Regions from separate parts of the Bacillus sp. CIS52 genome, predicted to be linked through region 1. Evidence: a T-box and tRNA genes for the amino acid it is inferred to sense, from the RefSeq annotation. Region 1 holds a T-box; the other holds one or more tRNA genes.
The links. The T-box of region 1 lies ahead of tyrS (tyrosine--tRNA ligase). A T-box ahead of a tRNA ligase gene usually reads a tRNA of that ligase, here a tRNA-Tyr.

Region 1 (11,848 bases):
AACCCCCACCTACATTCTCACCGTAAATCAACGATTCAAATATTCTGGCCCCATTATGCAATTTTAAAAAGGTTTTATAATCTTCAGGAAGTGAGACTTTTATTTTCTTCTCAAAACTCTCAATCTCCAGATCTGTTGCGCCTTTAGAGAAAGTACATTCTGTTTCTAAAAGCGTTCCTTCATTCCCTAAAATTTTCAAGCGGCCTTTTTCATCAATTAATTCTTTTAGACCTTGGAGCGTTTTTTCAACAAAAACTGCCATTGAGCCACCTCTTACTTATTAATATTTATCCCACCAAGGATTTAATAGGTTTTGGTGCATATCACGAGGGAGAGGATACAAATTATTAAAGTTATTCTTTCCCCCTTACTTTAGCGGAAGCACATGGAGAATATCGAATGAACTCCAATTCCACTTTGGATCACCGTATGTGTCGATATACTTCTTTATATAGTTACCTCGATCCGTTCTGCTATCCCATTTAGTTCTTTTATCGACAGGTACAACCGGGAAATTTGCTTTAGCCGGTAAAGGCATTGTTTTTTTGCTGTGAGTATTTATTATCTCCGGATACAGCATTGCTATTTTATTCGCAAGAGCAGGAGCCGACGTTCCAGTGGAAGTATCAGGAAGTGAACCTTTCCAACCGGCTACCGAAGTATGTTGGGACATAAAAAACTTTGTCTTTTTAGGATAATACGACTTTGAATATGATTTACCTACTTTAATATCCTTCCCTAAAAATTCTCTGTTATGGAGAAAAACCTTTCTATATTTTCCGCTATAAGTGCTACTTTCATATAAATCGTTTCTTGCTTCGATAACTATCGGCTTTTCGCCAACTATGCTTGCTATTTAATTGTTAAACCCTGACCAATTTTCCTTTTCACTTTTCGTAATCCCCTTAACGCAACCTAAGAATCATCCCGACTGACTAACTGTTTGACTTTGTACCCGATAACAGCAAGATAAACTACAATAATACAGATCAACACACCAGGTCCAAAATTAGTTTGCGACATTAAGTAAACACTAACCACACCGAAAACGATGTACATCATAATGTCAAAAATAATAATTTTCTCAGTAGTCATTTTGTTTTCCCCCATCTGCCTCATTCAAGGTGTTATTTTTAACCACCCATATATTATCAAAAATATAAAAATCATGTTAACACACTATCACAATAAACTGCACTTGAAATAAAGCCAGTAATGGTGACTATAAAATCATTTTAAATTTCTAAACCGAACTTAAGAAGTTCCCGATGATTCACAGAATAAAAAAAGCACCCGATCCGGGTGCTTCATACATTAAAATCATCGTATTCCCTTCTTTCATCACACCATACTCAGCTGCGGTTCGAATAATTCATAGTGAATCGATTCCGGCGGTGCATTGAATTCGGAAATCAGCTTTTTCATTGCCTTAATGAATGATGGTGATCCGCACAGATAAAAATCAGCCTCTTTTTCTGTCATCACTTCTTCTAACAGCTGTTTGTCAATCCGGCCTTCCCGAAAGCGAATGTTTTCTGAACGGTCTTGTTCGGACGGCTCGCTGTAAATAAAGACGGTGTCAACGGATGAATGTTCCGCGGCTTCTTCCGCTTCATGCCGCAGCGCATGATACTCGCCGCTCCTTGCCGCATGGATAAAGAGAACGTTTCGCTGCGGCTGGGCTTTGGCAACCGTCTTTAACATGCTGATCATCGGGGTAATTCCGACACCGGCACTGATGAGAACAAGATTCTTTTTGGAAGCAGGGTCTAATACGAAGTCACCGGCCGGAGCGCTGATCTCAATTGAATCTTTTTCATGTAATTGGTCATGCAGATAAGAGGAAACAACCCCTTCTTTTTTCACGGAAATCCGGTAATAATCCTTACCGGACACATCGGATAGGCTGTACTGGCGGATATGTGTATAACCCGTATCCGGAATGTATACTTTTACACTGATATATTGTCCCGCTTTGAATTCGGGGAGAACTTGTCCGTCTTCCGGTTTTAAATAAAAAGACATGATCTCTTTGCTTTCTTTTACTTTTTTATCAATTTTAAACGCCTTATCGTCTTTCCAGCCGCCTTTTTGTGTTTCCGCTTGTTCATACATCTCCTTCTCAATACCGATAAATGCGTCTGCAATGACGCCGTATGCTTTTTCCCATGCCTGAATGACCTCAGGAGAAGCCCCGTCTTTTAACACATCCTTTATCGCGATTAACAAGTACTTGCCAACGATTGGGTAATGCTCGGGCTTAACTCCGATACTCCGGTGTTTTTGGCTGATTTGTTTAACGACGGGAACGATGTTTTCCAAGCGGTCAATATTGGCGGCGGCCGCGATCACAGCATTCGACAAAGCTGTACGCTGGGTTTTTTTCTTTTGATTCGTCTGATTAAAGACATTCAGCAGCTCAGGGTGATGCTGAAACAGCAGGTCATAAAATCGTCCTGTGATTTCTTCACCATGCTCTTTTAAGACCGGCACTGTGCTTTTAACGATTTCAATTGTTTTTTCATCGAGCATTCAGAAATCCCTCCAAAGATGTCAGCATCTCGTTGAACTGAGAAAAGAATTATGTTGAATTCTTTTTTATAAATTTCCCTGATTAAAAAGCGTTAACCATCCCAATTTGAAGCGAATTCAGGAAAAACCATACAGATACTATCCGCCCCTTATTGCAAACTTCAAAATGTGGACTTGCCGTGGTGTACTTGTCCGTTGTCAGCATTTAATAAAGTACGGGAGGTGAGATGAATGGGTAAAAAATCGAAAGTATATTACTGTGACCCTAAGTATATTGTGACTGACACGTATACTGACAAAGAAGTGGTTTACGTATATCAGGAAGAAACAATTCATGAGGTTATTGATCCGGGCGATCCCGGGAAATGCGGATGTAAAAAGCATAAAAAAAGACACAAAAAGTAATTGGTTCGATTTCTTGCCTTATCTCAGGTTAAACACGCAAGTTTCAGCAGACCTCCGTACCTTTTGGCTCCTCTTTTTCAGAGGGGTCTTTTTTATGCTTATCTTCAAGCAAATACGTTGAGAGAGAGCGATTTGCCTGATATCCTTGTCATATACAAACTACACAGGAGGCATGATGATGAGCAAAAAAATCGCAGTTCTGATAACAGACCAATTCGAGGATATTGAATATACAAGCCCGGCAGAAGCATTTAAAAAAGCAGGCCACAGTGTGGTGACCATAGATTTGGAAGCAGGAAAAGAAGTGACCGGCAAGCACGGTGAAAAAGTAAAGATTGATCAAGCGATCTCAGACGCAGACGCCGTTGAATTCGATGCGTTATTAATTCCTGGAGGCTTTTCACCGGATCTGCTTCGCGGAGATGACCGCCCGGGTGAATTTACTAAAGCATTCGTGGAAAATCAGAAACCCGTTTTTGCGATCTGCCACGGCCCGCAGCTGCTGATTGATACCGACCTTCTGAAAGGAAAAGATATCACGGGATACCGCAGCATCCGCAAAGACTTAATCAATGCCGGCGCAAATTATAAAGATGAAGAAGTCGTTGTCAGCCATAACATTGTAACAAGCAGAACACCTGACGATTTGGAAGCCTTTAATCGCGAATCATTGAATCTGCTGAAATAAGCGAATAAAAATGCACAGACCAGTTCAGTCTGTGCATTTTTTTATGGATTTATAAAGAAACACCAATAGTTAGACCTATTCTCTCCCTCATCCATAATAAGTAAAATAAAGAGTGGGTTTTTCAACACTCGACGGGAGGTTCGCTTATGTGGATAATCATTTTTCTGCTTATCATTTTAATCGGTTTTACCGGAAATATCGTCTCGCTTTTAAGAGCGCAACGGCGTGCAACTCAAAGAATGATTGAGCTTTTAGAAGAGAAAAGCCGAAAATAACCTTTCAGTGCTGTTTCATCCGTAATAATAATAAAAATTTCGGCAGATTTCCTGAAAGATAATTTGATGCCCTGTCTCGTTCGGATGAAGGCCTTCTGACATGCACATTTTACGGAAAGCGGGATTATACGGGTCGATGAGATCCGTATCAAATAGGTCGGCATACGGTACAGAAAGCAGGGTGCAGGCTTCTTTCTGGGCTTTCACATAGTCAGCCAGCTTCAAACCCAGTTTATTTTTATCAGTATCACGTCGGACGATTTTTCCGTTTGACATTTTCGCTTGTTTCGTCGGGGTCACTGCAATGATGCTCGCGCCTTTATTTCTGCTGCGGAGCTGCTGAATGACTTGGCAGAAACCTCCGTAAAATGAAGTGATATCTTTTTCATCTGTGCCGATGGGGATGTGGCCGCACCAATCATCATCTGTTCCCTGCACGATAATGACATCTTGTCCCGACGTTTTCAGCGATTGCTGATAAATGTTATCGTTTCCGTTGTTACTCATATTGACGCCGCTGACAGACAGATTGGTGATTTCGGCGTTTGTCCGGTCTTTCAGAATGTCACCAAAGCTGTATTTCGCACGCAGCCCCCGGGCGACGCTGTCACCTAAGATCGCGATTTTCGAAGCCTTCTGCAGCCTGCTTATGCTGATGAAGTCAACGCTGATATGCCCGCTGTCCGTAATATGCAAAAGCTTGCTGCTGATATCCTGCGAATAGATTGTTTCTCCTTCAGAGTCTTGATACATTTCCTCATTCAGCTTCATTCGGCGTCATCCCTTCCTGTTTTATCCTTCGGCATGTTGTTCAAAAATCAAAAACGGACACGAACAAACAGCGTCATGTTGTCAGTTCAGTGTCCGCAGGTGATACTGGAGTTTTTATCCAGTCCCTTTATTCCCATTATAGCAGATCATATATCATCGTTTCTACAGTCAGCATTTAAAACAGCGTTTGCGGGAAGAGCGTCGTTTCTGATGGGACCGTCTTGTGCGATGTGTCCGTTTTTTGCTGCGTGAACGATGTGTCCGGTGCGTCCGTTTTTTGCTGCGTGAACGGTGTGTCCGGTGTGTCCGTTTTTTGCTGCGTGAACGGTGTGTCCGGTGTGTCCGTTTTTTGCTGCGTGAACGATGTGTCCGGTGTGTCCGTTTTTTGCTGCGCGAACGGTGTGTCCGGTGCGTCCGTTTTCTGCTGCGCGAACGGTGTGTCCGGTGCGTCCGTTTTTGGCTGCGTGAACGGTGTGTCCGGTGTGTCCGTTTTTGGCTGCGTGAACGGCGCTTGCTTTTTCTGGAAACCGGTTCTTGGTGCAAATACTCCCCTAACCCTTCTCTATGAGCAACGGCGACTCCATGTTCAATTTCTTTAACAGAAATAGCGTTCAATCGTATTCACCTCCCTTTTTCTTTACACCATAACGTATGAAATGAAAGTCTCTCTTGTATAAGCTTCTCTCTCAATCCGTGATAGAAATAGTCATTTACATAACAAAAAGACCCGTGCAAACGGGCCTCTCTGTTAAAACGCAAAATACAAGAACTGATTTATTTTTTCCTTTCACTCTCCGGCTCGGGATGAATCATCACCTGTGCTTGTTTAAATTCATCCGTAATATCCCTTTCAATGCGGTCACACAAGTCGTGCACGTCTTTAATCGTCACGTGAGACGCCACGACCATGTGAAAATCAATATACTCCTGCGGGCCGGACCGCCTTGTGCGAAAATCGTGAATTTCAATAAATTCGTGATGGAATGTTTCGATAATCTCTAAAATTGTTTTTTCTTCCTCCTCTGACAAACGGGTGTCAATCAGCGGTGGAAATGCTTCTTTCATTAATTTAAACGCTTCATATATGATATACACCGCCAGCACCATACCTATAATCGGATCAAGTATGTACCACTTCGTTAATGTAACGACCAAAAGGCTTGCCGCTACGCCTAATGATGTGTACACGTCAGTCAGTAAGTGCAGGGCATTTGATTTCATTGCCACGGAATTAACCTTTACAGCTTCTCTTTTTACTAATTTCGAGACGATCAAATTAATAAGAGCTCCCGCAAGCATCACAACGATTCCTAATACCGGCAGATGAACAGGCTCCGGGTTTACCAGTTTTTGAATGCATTCATAAATCATCCAAATCCCCGCCGCAAAAATCAGCATTGTTTCGATCGTTCCGGACAGATTCTCGACCTTTCCATGGCCGTACGGATGCCCTGTATCAGCCGGCTTTTTTGAAATCCTGACGGAAATAAACGCGATGAAGGCGGCGATCAGATCTAAAAAAGAATGAATGGCTTCGGAAAGTATTGCGACAGACCCGGTTACCATGCCTACCGCTATTTTGAGCATGACGACCAGAGAATTGCTTATCACTGATAAAAAAGCGATTTTAGAGGTGTTTTCCACCATGATCCTCCTCTTTTTGACTTCTTGGATTTATCGTATCAAACGGCATCCGTGTGGGTCTACGGCAACGTTTTTCACAAGAGCCATACAAGTAACTCTCCCCAAAATAAGTTGGAAAGCGACAACACGGGCGAATTGTTCTTTCAGCACTCAAGTCCCATTGACAACATACAACCGCTTACATTATAGTAGTTTCATGAATAACCACTATGGAGGATGTTTATGGAGGATGTTCTGAAAGAACTGCAGAAATTCGGATTTTCTCAATACGAATGCAAAGCATATATCGGCTTGTTGAAACACTCGCCTGTTACCGGATATGAAATCAGTAAAAGGTCAGGCGTCCCCCGCTCAATGATCTATGAAGTATTGGGAAAATTAGTTGATAAAGGCGCTGTCCATATTGTGCCGTCTGATCCGGTTACATATGCCCCGCTTGCCGGAAAGGAATTAATCGACCGGCTGCGGCATGACTTCGAGAGCTCCTTCGGCTATCTTGAAGAGAAATTATTGGCGCTTGAAAGCGAGCAGGAGATGAATGTTATCCGCCGCATCAGCACAAATGATCATGTCATCAATGAATTGAAGGATATGATTGAAAAAGCCGAGGAAGAGTTATGGCTGTCTGTCTGGGAACAGCAGATTCCCTTTATTCAAGAGGCCGTTAACAAACGCGCCGCCGAAAAATTACCCGTCTTTTCGATTGTGTTCGGCCCTCCGGAAGTGAAGCTCGGAAATACGACACATCATAATATGTCTCCTGAAGTGGCGGAAAAACGCATGGGCGGAAGATTAACGATAGCAGCACGGGATAATAAAGAAGTCTTAATCGCCAATTTTTCCCCGCAGACGAATGCCTGGGCCATTAAAACAGAAGATCCCGCTCTCGTTCTCGTGGCCATGGAATATATGAGGCATGACCTGATGTTTGCGGAGCTTGTGAAAGAAGTCGGAGCTGAAAAAGTTGAAGGTCTGATGAAACAAAACCATGCGTTATTTCATGTCGTCACCGGAAATCGTTTCATTTAAATGTGAGCCGTATTTTCTTTGATTTTTTCATTAGTCGTTATCATTATAATCTCTAAGGAAGGAGTATAAAAATGATTCAGACAGAAGTGCAAAAAACAGCCGTTTCCCGGGAAATGAACGATACGTTTTTACAGGGGGTGCGGGATTGTGTGCCTACACTGCTGGGCTATATGAGTGTCGGTTTTGCTTTTGGCATTGTTGGCGTTGCCTCACACCTCAGTATTCTTGAAATTTGTTTGTTATCCTTATTGGTCTATGCCGGCGCCGCCCAATTTATTATTTGCTCACTTCTTGTTTCCGGGAGTCCGATTTCCGTCATTATTTTAACGACGTTCATCGTCAATCTGCGGCACCTGCTCCTGAGCCTGACCATCGCGCCTTATTTTACAAAATACTCTTTGGTGAAGAATATCGGCTTCGGTGCTTTGCTTACTGACGAATCTTTCGGGGTAGCGGTGAACAAGGCGGTTCAGAACGGCAGGCTGTACGATAAGTGGATGAACGGCCTCAATATAACCGCCTATGCGTGCTGGGTTATTTCTTGTGTGATGGGCGGGCTTCTCGGACAATGGATATCTGATCCTTACGGCTTCGGTCTGGACTTTGCTTTGCCCGCTATGTTTGCGGCGCTTTTGGTGCTGCAATTGCAGTCGTCCGCGTCGGAAAAGCTGAAACACAGCCTCTCCCTTATTCTCTATATGATCATTTTTATGATCTTGTTATCGTATTTCGTCCCGTCACACATCGCGGTCATCGTCTCAACCGTAATTGTGGCAACAATCGGGGTGGTGACGGACAAATGAGCATCAGCACGCAAATGATCTGGATTATACTCGGCTGCATGATTGTTACGCTTGTGCCGCGCATTGTTCCTTTTATATTTGTCCGGAACATTCAGATGCCGGAATTGGCTTTAAAGTGGCTCTCCTTTATTCCGCTTTGTATTTTGACCGCCTTGGTAACGGAAAGCATGATCATAAAAACAAACAGCACTTTGACCTTTAATTGGAAAGCAATGATCGTCCTCATCCCGACATTGCTTTGCGCAATGCGGACGAAAAGCTTATCCATCACGGTTATTACAGGTGTTGTACTGATGGCCGCCGTCAGACTGATATGGTGACAAACAAAAGCCTCCATCCCTTGGGAATGGAGGCTTTTGTTTTATGAGGTCGGATTTTCTTCTTCCGCCTCAGGTTCTTCGGCTTTGACTTCGGCGTTCATGCTTTGCTGCTGTTCCCAATGATCCCGCTGCAATCTTTCTTTCGCAATGGTAAACATGAAATTCATGGCGCAGCGCCCCTTCCCTGTTTTGCTTATACTACGTACTGTACTCATTTCCCGGTGCAGTATTCGCAAAACATAAAAAAGCAGCCTGCCGCATTGAGCGGCCGGACTGCTCTTTATTTTCAGTATGTGATCAGGAAGTATTTTTTCTTTCCGCGGCGCAGTACGGTAAATTGATCTTCGATGCGGTCTTCCGCCGTCAGCAGATGACCGATATCCGTCTGGCGCTCTCCGTTAATGTAAACAGCCCCGTTTTGAATGTCTTCGCGGGCCTGCCGTTTTGAAGGCGACAACTTAGATTCCACAAGCACGTCTACTAAAGACAGTTCTTCAGAGCGGTCTTTTTCAAGTGAAGGCACGTCTTTAAAACCTACCTTGACGTCTTGAGCGGAAAGCTCTTTAATATTGCCGCTGAACAGCGCCTGAGAAATATGAACGGCCTGCTCAAACGCTTCACGGCCGTGTACAAGTACAGTCACTTCTTCAGCAAGGCGTTTCTGCGCTTCCCTTTTCTCTGGAGCCGTCTCCGCTTTTTCAGCATAAGCTTCAATTTCCTCTTTTGATAAGAAAGTAAAGTATTTTAAATATTTGACGACGTCACGGTCATCTGTATTGATCCAGAATTGGTAGAATTCATACGGCGATGTCTTTTCTTTATCAAGCCAAATCGCGCCGCCTTCTGTTTTGCCGAATTTCGTGCCGTCAGCTTTTGTGACGAGCGGAATGGTAAGGCCGAACGCTTTCGCCCCTTCTTCTTCCGATTTTCTGATCAGTTCAAGACCTGCCGTGATGTTGCCCCACTGGTCACTGCCTCCGATTTGGAGTTTGCAGTTCTTTTCTCTGTACAGATTCAGAAAATCGTAGGATTGCAGGATCATGTAGCTGAATTCCGTGTAAGAAATTCCGGTTTCAATTCTTGAGCTTACAGTATCTTTCGCAAGCATGTAGTTGATTCCGAAGTTCTTTCCGACGTCGCGGAGAAAATCAATGATGCTCATTTTTCCGATCCAGTCAAAGTTGTTCGCTATGACGGCTGGGTTTTCTCCTGCATCGAAATCTAAAAATTGAGAAAGCTGATTTTTAATTTTTTGCGACCATTCGACAACGATATCCTGAGTATTTAACGTGCGCTCCGCTTTTTTACCGCTCGGATCGCCGATCAGCCCCGTCGCTCCGCCTACAAGCGCAATCGGATGGTGGCCTGCAAGCTGGAAACGGCGCAGTGTCAATATCGGCAGAAGGTGTCCGATGTGCAGGCTGTCCGCCGTCGGGTCGAAACCTGAGTATAAACGGATTTTTTCTTCGTTCAGCTGTTTATTCAGTCCTTCTTCATCCGTCATTTGCTGGATTAAGCCGCGGAAGGATAAATCTTCTAATAAGTTAGTCATTTTGTCTGCTCCTTTTTTTATGGAAATAAAAAACGCCCCTTCGTTTAAAACGAAGGGACGATATAATCGCGGTACCACCCTACTAATAAAAGCATAAAAAAGCTTTTATCACTCTTTTTGATAACGGACCGTGTCCGTTCTTCCACTACTGAAAGCCTTGGAAGGGCTTTGTTCGCAAAAGCGGTTCATGAGTGTATTCGGCATATCTTATGTGCTGATTTTCACCGGCCATCAGCTCTCTGGAACAATCAGATATCCTACTTGTCTCAATCAAAACCTTTTCGTATGAAGCTTACTCATTTTTAACATAAATAAGATGTGATGTCAACGCCGTCTCTTTAATCTTCCATTGTGGACAGGTCGCCTGCCGGCAGGTTCAGCTCCCACGCCTTCAGCACACGTCTCATGATTTTTCCGCTCCGTGTTTTCGGAAGTTTATCTTTGAATTCAATTTCCCGAGGTGCGGCATGGGCGGCCAGCCCTTGTTTTACAAAAAGACGAATATCCTCCTTCAGCTGATCGGATGGCTCATGCCCTTCTCTGAGCGCGATAAATGCTTTAATAATTTCTCCCCGGACAGGATCCGGCTTTCCGATGACACCGGCTTCGGCAATCGCCGGATGTTCAACAAGTTTGCTTTCGACTTCAAACGGGCCGACGCGCTCGCCGGATGTCATAATGACGTCATCGACTCTGCCTTGGAACCAAAAATAACCGTCTTCATCCATATAAGCTGAATCTCCGGAAACATACCAGCCGCCCGGCATGAAATAAGATTCATATTTTTCTTTGTTATTCCAAATGGAATCCATCATGGACGGCCAGCCCTTTTTAATGGCGAGGTTCCCCATTCGGTACGGCGGAAGCTCATTCCCTTGATTGTCAACGATCGCCGCTTCCACTCCCGGAATGGGTTTCCCCATTGAACCCGGCTTGATCTCCATGCACGGATAATTGCAGATAAGCTGCCCGCCTGTTTCCGTCATCCACCACGTATCGTGGATGCGCTTGCCGAATACTTTATGTCCCCACTTAATGACCTCCGGGTTTAAAGGTTCTCCGACACTCAGGACGTGACGAAGTGAAGTAAGATCAAATTTGGACGCCATTTCATCTCCGGCGCCCATAAGCATTCTGAAAGCCGTCGGAGCGCTGTACCAGACGCTCACACCGAGCTTTTCAATCGTGCCGTACCAATTTTCCGGACTGAATCTGCCGCCGACGATCACATTCGCCGCTCCGTTCAGCCACGGCGCAAAAATCCCGTACACCGTCCCGGTCACCCAGCCCGGGTCCGCCGTGCACCAATATATATCGTCCTCTTTAAGATCAAGCACCCACTTGCCGGTCTGGTATTGCTGAATCATGGCTTCATGAACGTGAAGCACGCCTTTAGGTGTTCCTGTTGACCCTGATGTATAGTGAAGCAGGTAGCCGTCTCTTCTGTCCATCCATTCAATATCAAGTCTCGTGCTTTCTCCTTCAGCCGCTTTATCATAATGAATGATTTTATCTCCGGCTTCTTTGCTGCCGCCGACAATGAAGATATGCTCCAGGTCGGGCAGGCTGTCCGCCGGAATCCGTTCAGCCAGTTCAGGTGTTGTCACGACAACCTTGGCCTGGCTGTTCAACAGGCGGTCTTTCACGGCGCCTTCCATAAATGCTTCAAATAAAGGGCCGGCAATCGCACCGATTTTAATTGCGCCGAGCATGATAAAATAAAGCTCCGGCGAACGCGGCATGAAAATGAAAACGCGGTCCCCTTTTTCAACGTTTCCATACCGTCTCAGCACATTTCCCGCCCGATTCGATTCCTCCATCATTTCTTT
Region 2 (11,848 bases), on a different contig from region 1:
TCAGCACCACCGCGACTCAAATACCAAGTCAAGGAAACACAAAACACAGCATAATGTCTGAAGAAAATAAAGTGTGGCACCGCGCACTCACAAACAGCTCCACTCAAGGAAATTACGGTATCACACTGGATGATAACCTCTCAGTCTCAAGCATCTGGAATTTTAAATACAACACACTTGCAACAGCTAGATCGACTATGAAAAATGTAAAATTGAAGATTGATTATGAGTATGATGTGACATCACAGTATTAATGAGAAGAACAGCCGCCCATTGTGCGGGCGGCTTTCTCCTTGGGTTTAGGTTAATTTATGAGCCCGTTCCATGCCTTATCCTGTTGTAAATTCTTTTTTATGATAGATAGCTGCGGCTATGAAAAATGAAATGATATATAAGATAACGCCGATCATGAGATATATAATCGGGACATATAAAGAAGGATTTATGTGCAAAAACGACGGCGATAATTGTTTTGCTACATAACCAACGACACTTTGCAATCCAAAGGTAGCAAAAAGTCCCCCCATTGCCCCTCCAATTACAATAGCATCAGACTTTTCCGGGCCTATCATGTAGAGAAGAGGATAAACGATTGCACCGGCAAAGAGAACGATGAACGTTCCAAAAGAGACAATATTCAATATGCCGACAATTTGTTCATCAGAACCCAGGCTGTATACAAAGAAAACGCCATAAGATATTACAGCTCCGATCATAACAACCAAAAGATAGAAGACATAGTGGCTTTGAACAATATTTGTTCTGCTGACCGGTAAAGTCAGCACATACTTGTCATAGCCAGACTTACTCTCATACTTTATAACCTCAAGTGCGGGCATGACGACAAACAAAATAATCAGCATAGCAACAAAACGATGCATTGAAGCGTCTCCAAAATAAAAGATGACTGCTGATATCAATATGGCCAACCCCGTGTATGCAAAGAAACTTCGATAAACTAAGTAATAGTTAGTCAATAACAGACCTCTCATGTTTTTCACTCCTCGTTAAAAAGACACTGATTTCTTCTATTGAAATGGTTTTGGCCGTTACGCCATTCGGCAATTTCTGTCGATCCGATACAAGCACACTCCAATAAGATCCAAGGTTCCTTTTTGCAAGAACGATATCTTCGTTGAGCTCAGCCAATTGACCTTCATCAACATCTATAACAGTATAGCTTGCAAGAACCTTGTCTTTCTCTTCATTTAATAAAATTTCGCCATCTTTCATAATAATGATATGGCTTGCTATCTTCTCAACATCAGACATAATATGTGATGAAAGTAAAATACCGCCGTTGCATTTACTCACAAAGCTTTTTAATTCATTTAACAGATTATCTCTTGAAGAGGGATCAAGCCCTCCCGTTGCTTCATCCAAGATTAATAATTTTGCGTTATGCGACAAAGCAACAGCTACGGATAACTTCATCGACATGCCGCGCGAGAATGTATTTACTTTTTTATCCATAGGTAAAGAGAAAGATTGAACCAACCGATAAAAATTGTCTTGGTCCCAAGCACCGAATAGCTTTTTAAATACATGATTCAGCTGCTTTATCGTAAGATGCACGGGCAGATTCATCGCATCAAATGCGGCCCCTATATCTTCTTTGAACTTTATATGTTTATCCAGATTCTCCTCACCAAAGATTTTCACTTTCCCTCTATCTTGAGAGATTAACCCTAATATCGTTTTAAATGTTGTTGATTTGCCTGCACCGTTATCACCGATAAAACCGACAATGGACCCGGCAGGCACATTGAATGTGACATCTTTTAAAACAGCTTTATGACCAAAAGATTTGCTGAGGTTTCTGACTTCTAAAAGATTTGACATCATTCCACTCCTATCACTGCTGTCAGGACTTTTTCAAGAATTGAACCGGATTATTGCAAAAATATTGTGATTTTTATATCTAGTCGAGGTATTCCATAATGAAGCCGGAGTCGGCAAAACAAAAAAGATTTTAAAGTCTTAAGCATAATGTGGAAGTGCAATCGATTGATTACGTTTATAGAATGGATATTCATGATGAAAATTGCTGGAGGTGATTACTTTCCGATGAGGCATGCACAAAACGATTTACTAATGATTACATTTATGGATGTTAACCGGAATGCAACTCGTATTATAAAGCAGGTGTTATTCCTTTTCAATATATAAACGGGGATTTCTTTAAAATCGCAAAGAGTAGGGTTTTCTCATTTCCGCATTAAAAAACCCCTCTGGCTAATAACCAAAGGGGTTAAATATATCTATTCCACAGTCACACTCTTCGCAAGGTTACGCGGTTTATCAACGTCACAGCCGCGGTGCAGTGCAGCGTAGTAAGCGATCAGCTGCAATGGCACAACAGAAACCAGCGGAGCAAGCGCAGGGTTGACTTCCGGCAGGATGAATCTGTCGTCTGCGTCATCTAAGCCTTTCAGCGAGATGATGCAAGTGTTGGCGCCGCGGGCTGCGACTTCCTTCACGTTTCCGCGGATGCTCAGGTTGACGTGTTCTTGTGTTGCCAGTGCAAAGACAGGTGTTCCTTCTTCGATCAGGGCGATTGTTCCGTGCTTCAGCTCGCCGCCGGCAAAGCCTTCCGCCTGGATGTAAGAAATCTCTTTCAGCTTCAGGGCGCCTTCGACACATACGAAGTAGTCAAGGCCGCGGCCGATGAAGAAAGCGTTTCTTGAAACAGTCAGGTACTCACGCGCGATCATTTCCATTTCGTCCTTCTGGTCGCAGAGGGCTTCCATGGCATTTGCCGCGATACCTAATTCTTTGACTAAATCAAAGCCGATATCAACGCCGTTGCGTTCTGCCGCAACTGATGCAAGGATCGCAAGCACGGCAATCTGAGCCGTATACGCTTTTGTTGATGCAACCGCGATCTCAGGACCTGCATGCAGAAGCAATGTGTAATCCGCTTCACGGGAAAGCGTGGACCCCGGAACGTTTGTAATTGTCAGCGCTTTGTGGCCCAGCGCTTTGACTTGAACAAGCACGGCACGGCTGTCCGCTGTTTCTCCGCTTTGAGAAAGGAAGATAAAGAGCGGCTTCTTAGACAGAAGCGGCATGTTGTAAGAGAATTCACTCGCTACATGCACTTCAACCGGGACGTTTGCCCACATTTCAATATATTGTTTCCCGACAAGACCGGCATGGTAGCTCGTTCCGCAAGCCACGATATAAATGCGGTCCGCTTCCGCCACGGCGTCAGCGACATCGCCGGCCACAGCCAGTCTGCCATTTTCGTCTTGATACGTTTGGATGATTTTGCGCATAACAAGCGGCTGCTCATCCGTTTCTTTTAACATGTAGTGAGGGTATGTGCCTTTTTCGATATCACTGGCGTCAAGCTCAGCGATATAAGACGCACGTGTCATGACTTCACCGTCAAGGTTTTTAATCACGGTTTCGTCTTTTGTCACGATCACCATTTCTTTATCCAAAAGCTCAACGTATTCATTCGTTACTTGAAGCATAGCCATCGCGTCAGATGCCACGACGTTAAACGTATCTCCAAGACCGATTAACAGAGGGCTTTTGTTTTTTGCAACGAAAATGGTGTCTGTGTTTTCGCCGTCAAATAATGCAATTGCGTAAGAGCCTTTTAGCAGAGTGAGTGTTTTTCGGAACGCTTCTTCTGTATTAAGACCTCCCGCCACAAATTGCTCGATCATTTGAACGATTACTTCAGTGTCCGTGTCGCTTTTCAGTTCAACGTGTTCAAGATATTCGCGCTTCAGCTGAACATAGTTCTCGATCACACCGTTGTGAACAAGTGTAAAGCGGCCGAGTGCGCTTTGATGCGGGTGAGCGTTCAGGAAGCTTGGTTCGCCGTGAGTCGCCCAGCGTGTATGTCCGATTCCCGCTTGAGATTCAACCGCGGGATCCACCACTTCACGAAGGTCGGCGATGCGGCCTTTCTCTTTGTACACATGCACGCCCTGCTCGTTCGCCACAGCGATACCGGCAGAGTCATATCCGCGGTACTCAAGCTTCTCTAATCCTTTTAACAAAATCTCTTTCGCATCAAGCTGACCGATATAACCTACAATTCCACACATTTTTTCTTCCTCCTAAAGGTGTAAAAGGAGACGAAGAAAGCCGAATTACAAGGGGACTTTCAATCGTCCCCTCCCACATGTTTTTTTGGAAGATCATGTGATTTCCCTTTGTTCGGAGAGTCGCCCCTCCGGTTTGAAGAAATCCTTACGGCTGTGATCTAAATGAATCAGCCGGGAGGCATCCGCCGAAAATTCGATAACCTCCATCCTCGTCAACTAAGCCGTTTTTCGGGCGCTTAGTTCGGGCGCTGTAATTATAAAAGATGCAAACAATTCCGCCTTCCCTGCAAGTGAAAAACAAAGGCCGAACAAGCTTGATTTTACAGCATGTGCCAAGGACGGTCAATTATTTTTTGCCGCCCCGGCATCATGTTTACTATCATATTATGCTGATCGCACTTGTCTTGTTCGCTCTCTGTTTATAAACTTCGCTACTCCGCTCCCATTTCTGTCCGCACGACATCTACGATTTTTGTGACATATTCGTCACAAAGCTCTTTTGTTCTCGCTTCAGCCATCACGCGGACGAGCGGCTCGGTGCCTGACGGACGCACTAATATCCGGCCGTCTCCGTTCATTTCTTTTTCCACTTCAGAAATAACGGCCTTCACCTTAGCGTTTTCTTCCACCTTATATTTATCCGTCACTTTCACATTTACTAAAAGCTGCGGGAATTTTTTCATTTCAGCCGCAAGCTCTGAAAGGGTTTTGCCGGACGCTTTCAGCGTATTCACAAGCATGATCGCGGACAAGAGCCCGTCACCGGTAGTGTTGTAATCAAGGAAAATAAGGTGCCCTGACTGCTCGCCGCCCACATTATAGCCGTCTTTTTTCATCGCTTCTACGACATAGCGGTCTCCGACTGCCGTTTGAACGCTTTTGATTTCTTCTTTTTCAAGCGCTTTGTAGAAACCGAGATTGCTCATCACGGTTGATACGACGGTATCATCTTTGAGACGGCCCTCTGATTTCAAATACTTCGCGCATATGTACATGATCTGATCGCCATCGACAATGTTTCCTTTTTCATCAACGGCAATGAGGCGGTCGCCGTCGCCGTCAAATGCAAGGCCGATGTCGGCGTTTTTTTCTTTGACGAAAGCACTCAGCGCTTCCGGATGTGTAGAACCGACGCCGTCATTAATATTTAATCCGTTCGGAGACGTCCCCATTGTAGACACGTCAGCATCAAGATCGGCAAAAAGGTGCGTCGCAATGGAAGATGTCGCACCATGGGCGCAGTCAAGCGCTACATGAATGCCCGTGAAATCTTCGTCTGCCGTCTGCTTTAAAAACTGCAGATATTTTTGAACGCCTTCGAAATAATCGTTCACAAGCCCGAGGTCCGCGCCTGTCGGTCTCGGCAGCTTATCTTCCGGTTCATCCATAAGACGTTCAATCTCGTCCTCCTGCTCATCAGAAAGCTTAAAGCCGTCTCCTCCGAAAAATTTAATTCCGTTATCCTGTACGGGATTGTGAGAAGCGGAAATCATGACGCCCGCCTCAGCATCCATGGCTTTCGTTAAATAGGATACCCCCGGTGTAGAAATGACGCCGAGGCGCATCACTTCAGCTCCGATCGATAAAAGTCCGGCGACAAGGGCTCCCTCCAGCATATGTCCGGAGATGCGTGTATCACGGCCGATCAGCACTTTCGGGCGCTGTTTATCTTTGGTCAGGACATAACCGCCAAAACGCCCCACTTTAAAGGCCAGCTCTGGCGTAAGCTCGCTGTTGGCAACACCTCTTACACCATCTGTTCCAAAATACTTGCCCATTTTGTATCGCTCCTTTTTCATTCTGTTGAAGATGAATCAGCGCTTGATCCGCCTTCATCCTGGTCTTGATTTTGATCCTGGTTCTGACTTTTATTCTGATCGCTGTCAGTGTCTTCTTCCCGGTTCTTGTTCTTGTCTTTATCTGCGTCTCCGCTTGTTCCGTCCTTATTGCCGGAATCGGCGGAGCTGCCGTTATTTTTATTTGAACTTGTGTTTTTCTTAGAAGTCAGCTTGATTTTAGCCGTATCTTTGGACAGGGACCATGTGATGTTTTGCGGTCCGTTTACTGCAAGCTTTACAGAATGCTCTCCGTCATCTAAGTCTGAGACATTGGCGTACAGTTCAATGTCCGACTTTTTCAGCGCCTTAATGTTGGCCGGAGAGCCTTTGGCCGTAATATTTATCGCCCGCGATTCAGGGTCGAGAAACTCAATCTGCTGCGAGCCTCCCAATCCGACCGTCTTGATTGCGACATTGTCAAAATCTTTTTTGTCTTCACTGTCTACCTTAACATGAAGCGTAATTTTCCCCGGCGACACCTTTGTCACACCCTTAGGGAGCGGGATGTCGGCATCTATATCCGTATCTTTATCAATTTTGCCTAAATCAAGAGATACGCCGTCGATAAACTCAAGTGAATCCAGCACGTCCTGCGGGCCGTAAACCGTCACCTCACTCGGATTCGAGTCAATGCTTGCAATGCTCACCCCGTCAGGAAGACTTCCCTTCCTTTCGATTTTGAAAGGGAGCTTTTTGCTCGGACTGGCCACGGGAACCGTCACTTTAATGACTGACGGTTCAACATCAACAGGAAGTGCGTTGCCGTCTTTGTCATAGACGGTCACCTTCACTTCCTTATCAATGGTTTCATTTGCATTTTCAAGGTTCACGGATGCTTTGACAAGCGAAATGTTGTCAATCACATTTTTCGAACCCGTAATCTGTACGTTTTTCGGGCTGATAATCGGCTGCTGGGGCGTATACCCCTTTTTCATTTTGCTTTTATTGTAGTATTCAACTTCAACCGGAAAACTCTCAGCCGTTTTTTCCTGAATCGTAACCGTCGTGACTGACGGGTTAATGGATATCGTCAGTCCGTCCGATACATTTTTCGCCTTCAATTCGACCTTATGAGTCCCGGTCTTCAGCTTGTTCATATCGGCGTATATCTCAAAATTCTTCGTCTGTCTCGCCTTTTTCACCGCGCTTGTCGATCCTTTAATCGTGACATTTACGGTCTGAGGCACGCCGGTGACCACGTAATTCGCTTCATCATAATATGCTTTTACAGGAATATCAGTAAGCGTAGCCTCGTCAGTCGTTGATGTCGGAAAAAAGGATTCCCCCGGCTTTTTCGGAGTCGGCGCCTGGTTGTTGTTAACCGCAACATAAAGCAGGAGCGCAAAGAGCAATGCAATGATCTTTACAGCCCAGCGGTTGTTTAAGAATTTATCCATTTTTCTTGCCCCTCCAGTACCAGCGGTTAGAAGAAGTATCTCTGGCGTTTTTCTTAAACTCGGCTTCAAGCATTTCTTTCAGTGCTTCTTCCGTCAATTCTCTGTGAAGGTCTCCGTTTTTGGCCACGCTGATGGCGCCCGTCTCTTCAGATACGATAATGGTTAAGCTGTCCGTCACTTCACTGATGCCGACAGCAGCTCTGTGCCGCGTCCCCAGCTCCTTTGAAATAAACGGGCTTTCAGAAAGCGGCAGATAACAGGCAGCCGCTGCGATCTCGTTATTTTTCATAATGACCGCTCCATCGTGCAGCGGCGTATTCGGAATGAAGATATTAATCAAAAGCTCCGAGCTGACCTGCGCATTAAGCGGGATGCCCGTCTCAATATAATCGCCCATCCCCGTGTCGCGCTCAATGGCGATAAGGGCGCCGATGCGGCGTTTCGCCATGTAGCTGATTGATTTTGTAATCGCTTCAATTGTCTTATGCTGCGCTTCCTCCACGGGGGTGCCGCTCCGTGAAAAGAACCGGCCCCGTCCGAGCTGTTCAAGCGCCCGTCTCAGCTCAGGCTGGAATATAATAATGATCGCTAAAAATCCCCATGTTATCGCTTGGTCCATCAGCCACTGAAGCGTACTGAGTCCCAAATATGAACTGGCCATCCGGACCAACACGATGACGACGATTCCTTTCAAAAGCTGAACCGCCTTCGTTCCGCGTATGACCATGATTAATTTATATATCACATACCAAACAAGGAGAATATCAACGGCATTGCCGAGGTATTGCAAAAATGGGATGTCCTCAAAAGCCATTTCCTCGTCCTCCAAGAATTCAGTCATTTCGTTTTTTGTTATGAATTGTGCTGCATGAGCAATATGTACATCATATAGCGTGCTCATTATACCACATTTTGATTTATCAAGTGAAATCAGCCAGCGCGGCGCCGCGTAAAAAAAGAGTAAAGCGATTATACGCTTTACTCATCTTTAATCGGAGTCTAAAGCACTCACGACGCCCTGACCCGCTGTTTTCAGTTCGTACCAGACCCAGTCAAACAATTCGTTAATTTCTTCAATCTGCCCGGTGACTTGTCCGGCTGAGGCCATGTATTTTTCTCCGTTAACCACGGTCACGTTGCCGTCGACTTTCCCTTTAATGACCAGCTTGCCGTTTTTTACTGTGACATCGCCCTTTACGGTCTCTCCTTCAGGGACGGTGACCGTGTGATTCTGCACGACAAGGTTCGGCTGCTTTGACACACTGAAATTGTGGTCGTTATGCCAGCTGTTGAAAAAACCGCCGCCCATTAAAATCACAAAAACCGCCGCGGCTGCAATTATCGGATGAGTTTTGATCCATCGTTTTACAGAAGCGCGTTTTTTCTCTTTTGGAAGATTCGCCATAACTTTGGCAGTAAAATCAGCAGGGGCTGTGACATGCGATGTGCTCCGGACGAGCGCTACGGATTTCTCCATTTCATGAAAATGCCGTTTGCAATTCCCGCATGACCGCAAATGTTGTTTTAATACGTCTTCATCTTCAGGAAGAATATCTCCATCAAGATGCTTATGCATAAGCTGCACGATCTGTTCAGGACAGCTCATTTCATCACCCCACTTAAAGATCCCTTAATTGTTTTCTAAGAGCCTCTCTGCCTCTGTGTATCCTTGTCTTGACGGTGCCGACAGGGATATTCAGAATCTCCCCGATTTCAATTAAAGAGAGTTCATCAATATACTTTAATACAATAACCGTTCTGTACTTGTCAGGCAGCTTTAAAATCTTTTTCTGAATTGTGTCCGACAGCTCCAATGACAACACGGCGTCTTCAGGGAGAACCCCGTCCGCGGCGATCTGCGAATACATCGTCAGCCCCTCTGCGCCCGCCACTTCTGCGTCCAGATAATAATCAGGCTTTTTCTTGCGGATTCGGTCAATGGTCAGGTTGGTCGCAATTCTGTAAAGCCACGTTGAAAACTTTCTGTTGATGTCGAAGCTCTCGATATTGACATACGCTCTGATGAAAGCTTCCTGCGCAATATCTTCCGCTTCGTGGACATTGCCGAGCATGCGGTAGCAAAGCTGGTAAATCTTATCTTTATAAAGGTCAACGATTTCCGCAAACGCATTTTGATCGCCTTTTTTGACTTGCTTGATTCTTTTTTTAATCAGGTTTTCCATGTTTTATCTTACCTCTGCCCTTCACCGGTCTGTATCTATACGTTGATTGTTTTAAAAGGTTTCATTTTTTTATTACATTTATTTTACCAAATTTCAGGCAGGGTGTAGATGGAAAATACAGAATATAATGCCTTAACAGCAGCTTAAAAATAGTATATCTGATGAACAATCAGAATTCGAGACGAAATACAAATAAAAAAGACACCTTATGCAAAAGGTGTCTGAGACTGGGCTAGCTGGATTCGAACCAACGCATGACGGAGTCAAAGTCCGTTGCCTTACCGCTTGGCTATAGCCCAAAAATGGTGGAGGGGGGCAGATTCGAACTGCCGAACCCTGAGGGAGCGGATTTACAGTCCGCCGCGTTTAGCCACTTCGCTACCCCTCCGTATTTTGTTGAAAAACAGTGCCGGCCAGAGGACTTGAACCCCCAACCTACTGATTACAAGTCAGTTGCTCTACCAATTGAGCTAGGCCGGCAAATATGGTGGAGGATGACGGGCTCGAACCGCCGACCCTCTGCTTGTAAGGCAGATGCTCTCCCAGCTGAGCTAATCCTCCATATGACCCGTACGGGATTCGAACCCGTGTTACCGCCGTGAAAGGGCGGTGTCTTAACCGCTTGACCAACGGGCCGTTGTGTCCGCGTCGAGCTGACAAAAGTTATTATATACAGGTTATACCCCTTTTGTAAAGAGAAAATTTATTTTTTTTATTTTCAAACTTTTTTACCCGTTTTTTAACTGAAAAACTCGTCCCTTCTCTCTTATTTCATTTAAGATGAAAGTATCAAAATATTGAAGGGAATGGACACAGATGATCTTAGTCAGCTCTTGTCTCGGCGGTATCGAATGCAGGTATAACGGCTCTCACGCCGCTTCGGAAAAAATCCGCAGACTCGTAGAGGAAAAGAAAGCTGTTATGGTCTGCCCCGAACTTTTGGGCGGCTTCACCACTCCCCGCGAACCGGCGGAAATCATCGGCGGCACGGGCGAAGACGTGCTGAACGGAACAGCAAGAATCGTAACAGCATCAGGTGAAGACGTTACATCTTTATATATAGACGGCGCGGAAAAAACGTTAGCATACGCAAAAGAAATAGGCGCCGCAACGGTCATCCTTAAAGAAAACAGTCCGTCCTGCGGCAGCAGCTTCATCTATGACGGCACTTTCTCCGGGAAAAAGATAATCGGGGACGGCATCACTTCCGCTCTATTAAAACGGGCAGGCTGCCGCGTGTTATCAGAAAATGAACTGGATCAACTATAAAAAGGAGAGTAGATATCATGGTTGCAGCCCTATCCTTTTATAAACCGGAGCATGCAGACGGCCTGAACGGGTTTGTACTCAGTGAAGAAGATAAAATGTTCACAGCGCTCCCGAAGGATGTACTGCCGCAGGCTCTTGTCATCCGGGAGCGCTATCCTACAGTCGTTTTAAAAGAAGACACCCCCGTCGGTTTTTTCATTTTACATACCTCAAAGGAAACCATAGCTCCATATTCGAACAGCGTGTCTGCCATTTTACTGAGCGCACTTTCCATAGATGCGCGGCAGCAAGGAAAAGGTTATGCCAAACAAGCGATGCTGCAGCTCCCCGCTTTTGCCGCAAGTTATTTTCCTTGGTGTGACGAGATCGTGCTTGCAGTGAACCATCGCAATCATCGCGCAAAGAACCTGTACCTGTCTTCCGGTTTTATTGATAAAGAGCGTCGCAGGATCGGCCCCATCGGCGAACAGCACATTCTGCATCTTTTTTTGTGAAAGCGTTTGATTTTTTTCTTGAAACATATATTCAGAAGCCCCTATACTTCAAGTAATAAAGACTTGGGAGGGTACTTTCATGACAGACCGGCTTAACATTCACAGATTGACCACAGAAACAAGAAATCCGCAGACCGCTTCAATCCATCAAGCAGACACGATGGAAATCCTCCGCATCATTAACCAAGAGGACTTCAAAGTGGCGGACGCCGTTCAGCAGGTGCTGCCTGATATTGAAATTGCCGTTCAATTTGCCCATCAGTCTTTGCGGCGAAACGGCAGGCTGATTTATGCGGGAGCGGGCACAAGCGGCAGGCTTGGTGTACTTGATGCGGTTGAATGCCCGCCTACATACAGCGTAAGTCCCGGCACCGTCATCGGTCTGATGGCCGGAGGGGCAGACGCCTTTTTGCAAGCGGCTGAAGGTATAGAAGACAGCGAGGAAACCGGCGCTCTCGATCTCAAAACGATCGGCCTTACCGCTGAAGACACCGTGATCGCCATCGCCGCAAGCGGGCGCACACCGTATGCGGCCGGTGTGCTGAAATACGCAAAAACAATCGGCGCCAAAACCGTCGCGCTCACATGCAATAAGCACTCATT

Region 2: it encodes a tRNA-Tyr, which carries the amino acid that the T-box ahead of tyrS (tyrosine--tRNA ligase) is inferred to sense. The anticodon was not compared.

The regions. Positions count from the first base shown of each region.
Region 1 covers NZ_JBIUFR010000002.1:95,952-107,799, reverse strand. The annotation lists gene ACH32G_RS10445 (SMI1/KNR4 family protein) at 1-262, opposite strand, end outside; gene ACH32G_RS10440 (hypothetical protein) at 916-1,095, opposite strand; gene hmpA (NO-inducible flavohemoprotein) at 1,342-2,532, opposite strand; gene ACH32G_RS10430 (hypothetical protein) at 2,764-2,937, shown strand; gene ACH32G_RS10425 (type 1 glutamine amidotransferase domain-containing protein) at 3,116-3,625, shown strand; gene ACH32G_RS10420 (hypothetical protein) at 3,772-3,900, shown strand; gene ACH32G_RS10415 (SGNH/GDSL hydrolase family protein) at 3,916-4,671, opposite strand; gene ACH32G_RS10410 (CotG/ExsB N-terminal domain-containing protein) at 4,840-5,286, opposite strand; gene ACH32G_RS10405 (cation diffusion facilitator family transporter) at 5,446-6,318, opposite strand; gene ACH32G_RS10400 (TrmB family transcriptional regulator) at 6,538-7,344, shown strand; gene ACH32G_RS10395 (AzlC family ABC transporter permease) at 7,416-8,147, shown strand; gene ACH32G_RS10390 (AzlD domain-containing protein) at 8,144-8,467, shown strand; gene sr7p (small protein SR7P) at 8,509-8,634, opposite strand; gene tyrS (tyrosine--tRNA ligase) at 8,754-10,019, opposite strand; T-box leader at 10,070-10,302, opposite strand; gene acsA (acetate--CoA ligase) at 10,358-11,848, opposite strand, start outside.
Region 2 covers NZ_JBIUFR010000006.1:19,654-31,501, reverse strand. The annotation lists partial or broken gene ACH32G_RS17260 (hypothetical protein) at 1-254, shown strand, start outside; gene ACH32G_RS17255 (ABC-2 transporter permease) at 330-992, opposite strand; gene ACH32G_RS17250 (ABC transporter ATP-binding protein) at 970-1,842, opposite strand; gene glmS (glutamine--fructose-6-phosphate transaminase (isomerizing)) at 2,262-4,064, opposite strand; gene glmM (phosphoglucosamine mutase) at 4,496-5,842, opposite strand; gene ACH32G_RS17235 (CdaR family protein) at 5,860-7,299, opposite strand; gene cdaA (diadenylate cyclase CdaA) at 7,292-8,113, opposite strand; gene rsiW (anti-sigma-W factor RsiW) at 8,288-8,905, opposite strand; gene sigW (RNA polymerase sigma factor SigW) at 8,919-9,482, opposite strand; tRNA gene ACH32G_RS17215 (tRNA-Gln) at 9,710-9,781, opposite strand; tRNA gene ACH32G_RS17210 (tRNA-Tyr) at 9,786-9,870, opposite strand; tRNA gene ACH32G_RS17205 (tRNA-Thr) at 9,890-9,962, opposite strand; tRNA gene ACH32G_RS17200 (tRNA-Val) at 9,968-10,043, opposite strand; tRNA gene ACH32G_RS17195 (tRNA-Glu) at 10,047-10,118, opposite strand; gene ACH32G_RS17190 (DUF523 domain-containing protein) at 10,299-10,751, shown strand; gene ACH32G_RS17185 (GNAT family N-acetyltransferase) at 10,769-11,245, shown strand; gene murQ (N-acetylmuramic acid 6-phosphate etherase) at 11,325-11,848, shown strand, end outside.